One region of the Sporosarcina sp. So3-204 genome, then DNA from elsewhere that is predicted to be linked to it. Evidence: a T-box and tRNA genes for the amino acid it is inferred to sense, from the RefSeq annotation. Region 1 holds a T-box; the other regions hold tRNA genes.
What was found. The T-box of region 1 lies ahead of thrS (threonine--tRNA ligase). A T-box ahead of a tRNA ligase gene usually reads a tRNA of that ligase, here a tRNA-Thr.

Region 1 (2,236 bases):
ATTTGGAATCGGCAAATCATTTATACTTGGAGCATTGGCAAATGAGTTGGCAAGACGTCGTATAAAAACAGTTGCTGTCTATGTGCCCGAATTTTTACGTGAAATGAAACAGTCGATTCAAGATCAAACGTTGAATGAAAAAATCGAATTTGTTAAAAATGCTCAAGTACTCATATTAGATGATTTCGGTGCTGAAACAATGTCTGCATGGACGCGTGATGAAGTTCTTGGAACTATTTTGCAATACCGTATGGCAGAACAACTACCAACTTTTTTCACTTCTAACTTTAGTTATGAAGAATTAGAGCATCACTTAACTTATTCACAACGCGGTGATAAAGAAGTGGTGAAAGCAGCTCGACTTATGGAAAGAATTCGAACAGTCTCTACTAGTGTCAAATTGGATGGGAATAATCGTAGAGACAAATAGAATGAAATAGTCATCTATTGATTCATAATCGAAAGCCACAATTATTCCAGATTAAAAATAATTTGCAATATTTGTCGGATTACTGTATGATAATTTCATCTATAGTACGTAAATGCATTGAAGAGAATAACATTTAATTTGTTACCGATAGAGAACGGGGTCATTGGCTGGAAGCCCTGTAGGTGAGACAATTTAAATTACCATCTCTGAGCAGCATCGGTGAAACAGTTAGTAACCGATGCCGGTCCGACCCGTTAGTCGATGTAAAGCTTCGACGCTTCAGTTTATTTCTGCTGGAACGAAGAAACAAGGGTGGAACCGCGAGCTAAAGCTTCGTCCCTTTCCAGGGATGGGGCTTTTTTTGTTGTCTAAAAATAAAAGGGATGTGTTTTGAAATGTCAAATATTAACTTGAAATTTCCAGATGGTGCAATAAAGGAATTTCCAAAAGGTACAACAACTGAAGAAGTTGCTGCTTCTATAAGTCCGGGTTTACGAAAAAATGCGTTGGCGGGTAAGTTTAATGGTCAATTAGTAGATTTTTCTGCTCCGATAGAAACAGATGGTGATATTGCTATAATTACACCAGATTCACCGGAGGCATTAGAAATTCTTCGTCACAGTACAGCGCATTTACTTGCCCAAGCGGTAAAAAGATTGTTTAAAGGTGCGAAACTTGGAGTTGGTCCTGCGATTGAAAATGGTTTTTATTATGATATTGATTCTCCCGAAATGATTACGGCCGAGGATCTTCCTTTAATTGAAAAAGAAATGAAACAAATTATGAATGAAAATATTGAAATCGTCCGACATGTATTATCACGTTCAGAAGCAGAAGCGCGTTTTAAAGAAATCGATGATGAATATAAGCTAGAGTTACTTGAGGCGATTCCTGAAAACGAGCAAGTGACAATTTATGAACAAGGTGAATTTTTTGACCTATGTCGCGGTGTTCACGTCCCGACGACTGCGAAAATTAAGGAATTCAAACTACTTAGTATTGCGGGAGCGTATTGGCGTGGAAACTCCGACAATAAAATGCTGCAACGAATTTATGGAACTGCATTTTTCAAAAAAGCTGAACTTTCTAAGCACTTAAAAATGCTTGAAGAAGCGAAAGAGCGAGATCACCGTAAAATTGGTAGAGAACTTGATTTATTCATGAACTCACAAAAGGTTGGTCAAGGACTTCCGATGTGGCTTCCAAAAGGCGCAACAATTCGCCGAATTATTGAGCGTTATATTGTCGATAAAGAAGAAAGACTTGGCTACAAACATGTCTATACTCCAGTTTTAGGAAGCGTAGAATTATACAAGACTTCAGGGCATTGGGAACATTATCAAGAAGGTATGTTCCCGGTTATGAGTATGGATAATGAAGATCTTGTATTGCGTCCTATGAACTGTCCACACCATATGATGATTTACAAAAATGGCATTCATTCCTACCGTAACTTGCCACTGCGTCTTGCTGAATTAGGAACAATGCATCGTTATGAAATGTCTGGGGCATTATCTGGACTACAAAGAGTTCGTGGGATGACATTGAACGATGCGCATATTTTCGTTCGCCCAGACCAAATTAAAGAAGAATTTAAAAGCGTTGTTAAACTTATCGTTGGTGTATATGAAGACTTTAACATTGAAGATTATTCATTCCGTGTGTCTTATCGAGATCCTTTGGACAAAGAAAAATACTTTGATGATGATGAGATGTGGAACCGTGCACAACTTATGTTGAAAGAAGCGATGGATGAGCTTGGACTTGATTATATTGAAGCTGAAGGCGAAGCGGCCTTTTACGGTC
Region 2 (2,236 bases), 710 kb from region 1:
GTCTTCAAAACCTATCGTATTCAGCCAAAATAAAAAGCATCTACAAACGCTGTGTTATCAACGTTTGTAGATGCTATAGGCCTTTCTCAACTTGACTAGAAAAGACCAGGCTATACCCGAGGCCGGACTTGAACCGGCACGCCTCGCGGCATCGCATTTTGAGTGCGACGTGTCTGCCATTCCACCACTCGGGCTTAACAATATATATTTAGTTTTATAAATAAGTTCAATATGGAGGCGGCAACCGGAATCGAACCGGTGGTAAAGGTGTTGCAGACCCATGCCTTACCGCTTGGCTATGCCGCCATAATTTAAATGGAGCGGAAGACGGGATTCGAACCCGCGACCCCGACCTTGGCAAGGTCGTATTCTACCACTGAACTACTTCCGCGAACTTTACTGGGGTAGCTGGATTCGAACCAACGAGTAACGGAGTCAAAGTCCGTTGCCTTACCGCTTGGCTATACCCCAAAAATCTAATGGGGCGGATGAGGGGAATTGAACCCCCGAATGTCGGAATCACAATCCGATGCGTTAACCACTTCGCCACAACCGCCATAATATAAGTATTTAATTTAAATGGGGCGGATGAGGGGAATTGAACCCCCGAGTGTCGGAATCACAATCCGATGCGTTAACCACTTCGCCACAACCGCCATAATAAAACATAAAAATGGCAGGGGTAGTAGGATTCGAACCCACATCGAAGGTGTTGGAGACCTTTATTCTACCATTGAACTATACCCCTGTAATATAAATATTATATTAAAGCATTAATAATAATATACATAAAATTAATTCTTAAAAGCTCTCACTTTATCCAACAGTTTTTTGAAAAGTTGGTGGTGGGGGGCAGATTCGAACTGCCGAACCCGTAGGGAGCGGATTTACAGTCCGCCGCGTTTAGCCACTTCGCTACCCCACCATATTATAATTGCAATAAGCTTCATAATACTGCGTCAGCTTTATTATTCTACTCGTGCTTCTCTCAATTTTATAAAGAGCTGCGATAAGCTTCACATTACTGCGTAGCTTATACTATAAGAAATGGTGCCGGAGAAAGGACTTGAACCCTCAACCTACTGATTACAAGTCAGTTGCTCTACCAGTTGAGCTACTCCGGCTACTTATTTTATTGTATTTAAATGGTGGCTCAGGACGGATTCGAACCGCCGACACAAGGATTTTCAGTCCTTTGCTCTACCGACTGAGCTACTGAGCCACATATTATTATTTAAAAAAATGGCGGTCCCGACGGGAATCGAACCCGCGATCTCCTGCGTGACAGGCAGGCATGTTAACCGCTACACTACGGGACCTATTTGGTTGCGGGGACAGGATTTGAACCTGTGACCTTCGGATTATGAGCCCGACGAGCTACCACTGCTCCACCCCGCGATAATAATAAAACTAATACTAATTAAAATGGTGGAGGATGACGGGCTCGAACCGCCGACCCCCTGCTTGTAAGGCAGGTGCTCTCCCAGCTGAGCTAATCCTCCTGGGTGTTATTTGAAATCCATTTCAAAAGATACCTTTTGAATGTTTTTCTTTGTGAAGTTTTCCGGCAAGTACATTTTCGATTATTGCCTCGAAAACTGCCTCAACTAACAAAACTTAGTTTTGATTAGTGCTTCAAGGTAGGCTATTTTCAACGCAGATTACGCGTTGATAAAGCCTTAATGACCCCTACGGGATTCGAACCCGTGATACCGCCGTGAAAGGGCGGTGTCTTAACCGCTTGACCAAGGGGCCTTAATTAATAATAAACTGATACGACTTTGGCGGAGAGCAAGGGATTTGAACCCTTGAGACAGCGTAAACCGCCTACACGATTTCCAATCGTGCTCCTTCGGCCACTCGGACAGCTCTCCAATATGGCTCCGCAGGTAGGATTCGAACCTACGACCGATCGGTTAACAGCCGATAGCTCTACCACTGAGCTACTGCGGAATAGTATATAACAAACTGTATAATTAAATTAAATTTGTTTAAAACAGACCAGCAACGTCCTACTCTTGCAGGGGGAAACCCCCAACTACCATCGGCGCTGAAGAGCTTAACTACCGTGTTCGAGATGGGAACGGGTGTGACCTCTTCGCTATCGCCACTGAACTGTTTTACACACAACATGATTAATTATAACAAACTTACAATAAATGTCAAGCGAAATTAAAATATAAATATTTTTTATTCACTCAAAACTGAATAAAACAGATAATCTTCACAAATCAGG
Region 3 (2,236 bases), 460 kb from region 1:
GGAGCGCTAGCTTCGGAGGAGGCGTTGGTGGGATACTACCCTGATTGTATTGGACTTCTAACCCATGCCCCTTATCGGGGCAGGAGACAGTGTCAGGTGGACAGTTTGACTGGGGCGGTCGCCTCCTAAAGAGTAACGGAGGCGCCCAAAGGTTCCCTCAGAATGGTTGGACATCATTCGCAGAGTGCAAAGGCATAAGGGAGCTTAACTGCGAGACCTACAAGTCGAGCAGGGTCGAAAGACGGGCTTAGTGATCCGGTGGTTCCGCATGGAAGGGCCATCGCTCAACGGATAAAAGCTACCCCGGGGATAACAGGCTTATCTCCCCCAAGAGTCCACATCGACGGGGAGGTTTGGCACCTCGATGTCGGCTCATCGCATCCTGGGGCTGTAGTCGGTCCCAAGGGTTGGGCTGTTCGCCCATTAAAGCGGTACGCGAGCTGGGTTCAGAACGTCGTGAGACAGTTCGGTCCCTATCCGTCGCGGGCGCAGGAAATTTGAGAGGAGCTGTCCTTAGTACGAGAGGACCGGGATGGACACACCGCTGGTGTACCAGTTGTCTTGCCAAAGGCATAGCTGGGTAGCTACGTGTGGACGGGATAAATGCTGAAAGCATCTAAGCATGAAGCCCCCCTCGAGATGAGATTTCCCATTACGCAAGTAAGTAAGATCCCTCAGAGATGATGAGGTTGATAGGTCCGGGGTGTAAGTACGGCGACGTATGTAGCTGACGGATACTAATTGATCGAGGACTTAACCAAATAACGTAAGAAGCAAGTGGGCTGATTCCCCTGATTTGTAATAATTATCTGTTTTATTCAGTTTTGAAAGAATAATTTTTTTCTTTCAGTTAGTACTTGCAATTTATGCTAAGTGTGGTATGATGAATAAGGTCTTAAAAAGACAATATAAGTATGGTGGCGATAGCGAAGAGGTCACACCCGTTCTCATCTCGAACACGGTAGTTAAGCTCTTCAGCGCCGATGGTAGTTGGGGGTTTCCCCCTGCAAGAGTAGGACGTTGCCATGCTTGTAATATTCATTACATAGTAATAACTCTTAAAATGATACAGATGTTTATAATTTCTAAATTATACCCAGGAGGATTAGCTCAGCTGGGAGAGCACCTGCCTTACAAGCAGGGGGTCGGCGGTTCGAGCCCGTCATCCTCCACCAATTTTTTTAAAACATAGAATTCCGTTTTAAATAAACTTCATTGTATTTTCACTTAGCCGGAGTAGCTCAACTGGTAGAGCAACTGACTTGTAATCAGTAGGTTGAGGGTTCAAGTCCTTTCTCCGGCACCACTTTTGTGCCATTAGCTCAGTTGGTAGAGCATCTGACTTTTAATCAGAGGGTCGTAGGTTCGAATCCTACATGGCACACTATTTTATGACTTGAAAGAGTCGTAAATGCATCTTGCGGGTGTGGTGGAACTGGCAGACACGCTAGACTTAGGATCTAGTGCCTTCGGGCGTGGGGGTTCGACTCCCTTCACCCGCACTTTTATATGCGGAAGTAGTTCAGTGGTAGAATACGACCTTGCCAAGGTCGGGGTCGCGGGTTCGAATCCCGTCTTCCGCTCCATATAATTATTTGCCGGGGTGGCGGAACTGGCAGACGCACAGGACTTAAAATCCTGCGGTGGGTAACTACCGTACCGGTTCGATTCCGGTTCTCGGCACCAAATTTATACCGTGTAATAATGCGCCCGTAGCTCAATTGGATAGAGCGTCTGACTACGGATCAGAAGGTTGTGGATTCGACTTCTGCCGGGCGCACCATAATTTTATTTGTCTTATAATCGGGAAGTAGCTCAGCTTGGTAGAGCACTTGGTTTGGGACCAAGGGGTCGCAGGTTCGAATCCTGTCTTCCCGATCTTTAACAAAGGGGCCTTAGCTCAGCTGGGAGAGCGCCTGCCTTGCACGCAGGAGGTCAGCGGTTCGATCCCGCTAGGCTCCACCAATTTAAATTTGTTTTAAATTAATTTTTATAATGGCGGTGTAGCTCAGCTGGCTAGAGCGTCCGGTTCATACCCGTAAGGTCGGGGGTTCGACTCCCTCCACCGCCATCTTTAAGGACCTTTAGCTCAGTTGGTTAGAGCAGACGGCTCATAACCGTCCGGTCGCAGGTTCGAGTCCTGCAAGGTCCACCAGTATTATTTATAGATGCATATGGAGGAATACCCAAGCCTGGCTGAAGGGATCGGTCTTGAAAACCGACAGGGGTGTTAAAA

Region 2: it has a tRNA-Thr gene. The T-box ahead of thrS (threonine--tRNA ligase) is inferred to sense a tRNA for this amino acid. The anticodon was not compared.
Region 3: it has a tRNA-Thr gene. The T-box ahead of thrS (threonine--tRNA ligase) is inferred to sense a tRNA for this amino acid. The anticodon was not compared.

The regions. Positions count from the first base shown of each region.
Region 1 is NZ_CM176485.1:2,339,937-2,342,172, reverse strand. Features, by position in the region: gene dnaI (primosomal protein DnaI) at 1-430, shown strand, start outside; T-box leader at 539-774, shown strand; gene thrS (threonine--tRNA ligase) at 826-2,236, shown strand, end outside.
Region 2 is NZ_CM176485.1:3,051,357-3,053,592, forward strand. Features, by position in the region: tRNA gene AC3RV6_RS15050 (tRNA-Leu) at 114-194, opposite strand; tRNA gene AC3RV6_RS15055 (tRNA-Cys) at 233-306, opposite strand; tRNA gene AC3RV6_RS15060 (tRNA-Gly) at 317-391, opposite strand; tRNA gene AC3RV6_RS15065 (tRNA-Gln) at 400-471, opposite strand; tRNA gene AC3RV6_RS15070 (tRNA-His) at 481-556, opposite strand; tRNA gene AC3RV6_RS15075 (tRNA-His) at 581-656, opposite strand; tRNA gene AC3RV6_RS15080 (tRNA-Trp) at 675-748, opposite strand; tRNA gene AC3RV6_RS15085 (tRNA-Tyr) at 841-925, opposite strand; tRNA gene AC3RV6_RS15090 (tRNA-Thr) at 1,049-1,124, opposite strand; tRNA gene AC3RV6_RS15095 (tRNA-Phe) at 1,147-1,222, opposite strand; tRNA gene AC3RV6_RS15100 (tRNA-Asp) at 1,244-1,319, opposite strand; tRNA gene AC3RV6_RS15105 (tRNA-Met) at 1,324-1,398, opposite strand; tRNA gene AC3RV6_RS15110 (tRNA-Val) at 1,427-1,502, opposite strand; tRNA gene AC3RV6_RS15115 (tRNA-Glu) at 1,684-1,755, opposite strand; tRNA gene AC3RV6_RS15120 (tRNA-Ser) at 1,783-1,874, opposite strand; tRNA gene AC3RV6_RS15125 (tRNA-Asn) at 1,879-1,953, opposite strand; rRNA gene rrf (5S ribosomal RNA) at 2,000-2,115, opposite strand.
Region 3 is NZ_CM176485.1:2,796,988-2,799,223, reverse strand. Features, by position in the region: rRNA gene AC3RV6_RS13800 (23S ribosomal RNA) at 1-761, shown strand, start outside; rRNA gene rrf (5S ribosomal RNA) at 914-1,029, shown strand; tRNA gene AC3RV6_RS13790 (tRNA-Val) at 1,100-1,175, shown strand; tRNA gene AC3RV6_RS13785 (tRNA-Thr) at 1,231-1,306, shown strand; tRNA gene AC3RV6_RS13780 (tRNA-Lys) at 1,312-1,384, shown strand; tRNA gene AC3RV6_RS13775 (tRNA-Leu) at 1,421-1,502, shown strand; tRNA gene AC3RV6_RS13770 (tRNA-Gly) at 1,512-1,586, shown strand; tRNA gene AC3RV6_RS13765 (tRNA-Leu) at 1,598-1,686, shown strand; tRNA gene AC3RV6_RS13760 (tRNA-Arg) at 1,707-1,783, shown strand; tRNA gene AC3RV6_RS13755 (tRNA-Pro) at 1,805-1,878, shown strand; tRNA gene AC3RV6_RS13750 (tRNA-Ala) at 1,890-1,965, shown strand; tRNA gene AC3RV6_RS13745 (tRNA-Met) at 1,998-2,071, shown strand; tRNA gene AC3RV6_RS13740 (tRNA-Ile) at 2,079-2,155, shown strand; tRNA gene AC3RV6_RS13735 (tRNA-Ser) at 2,177-2,236, shown strand, end outside.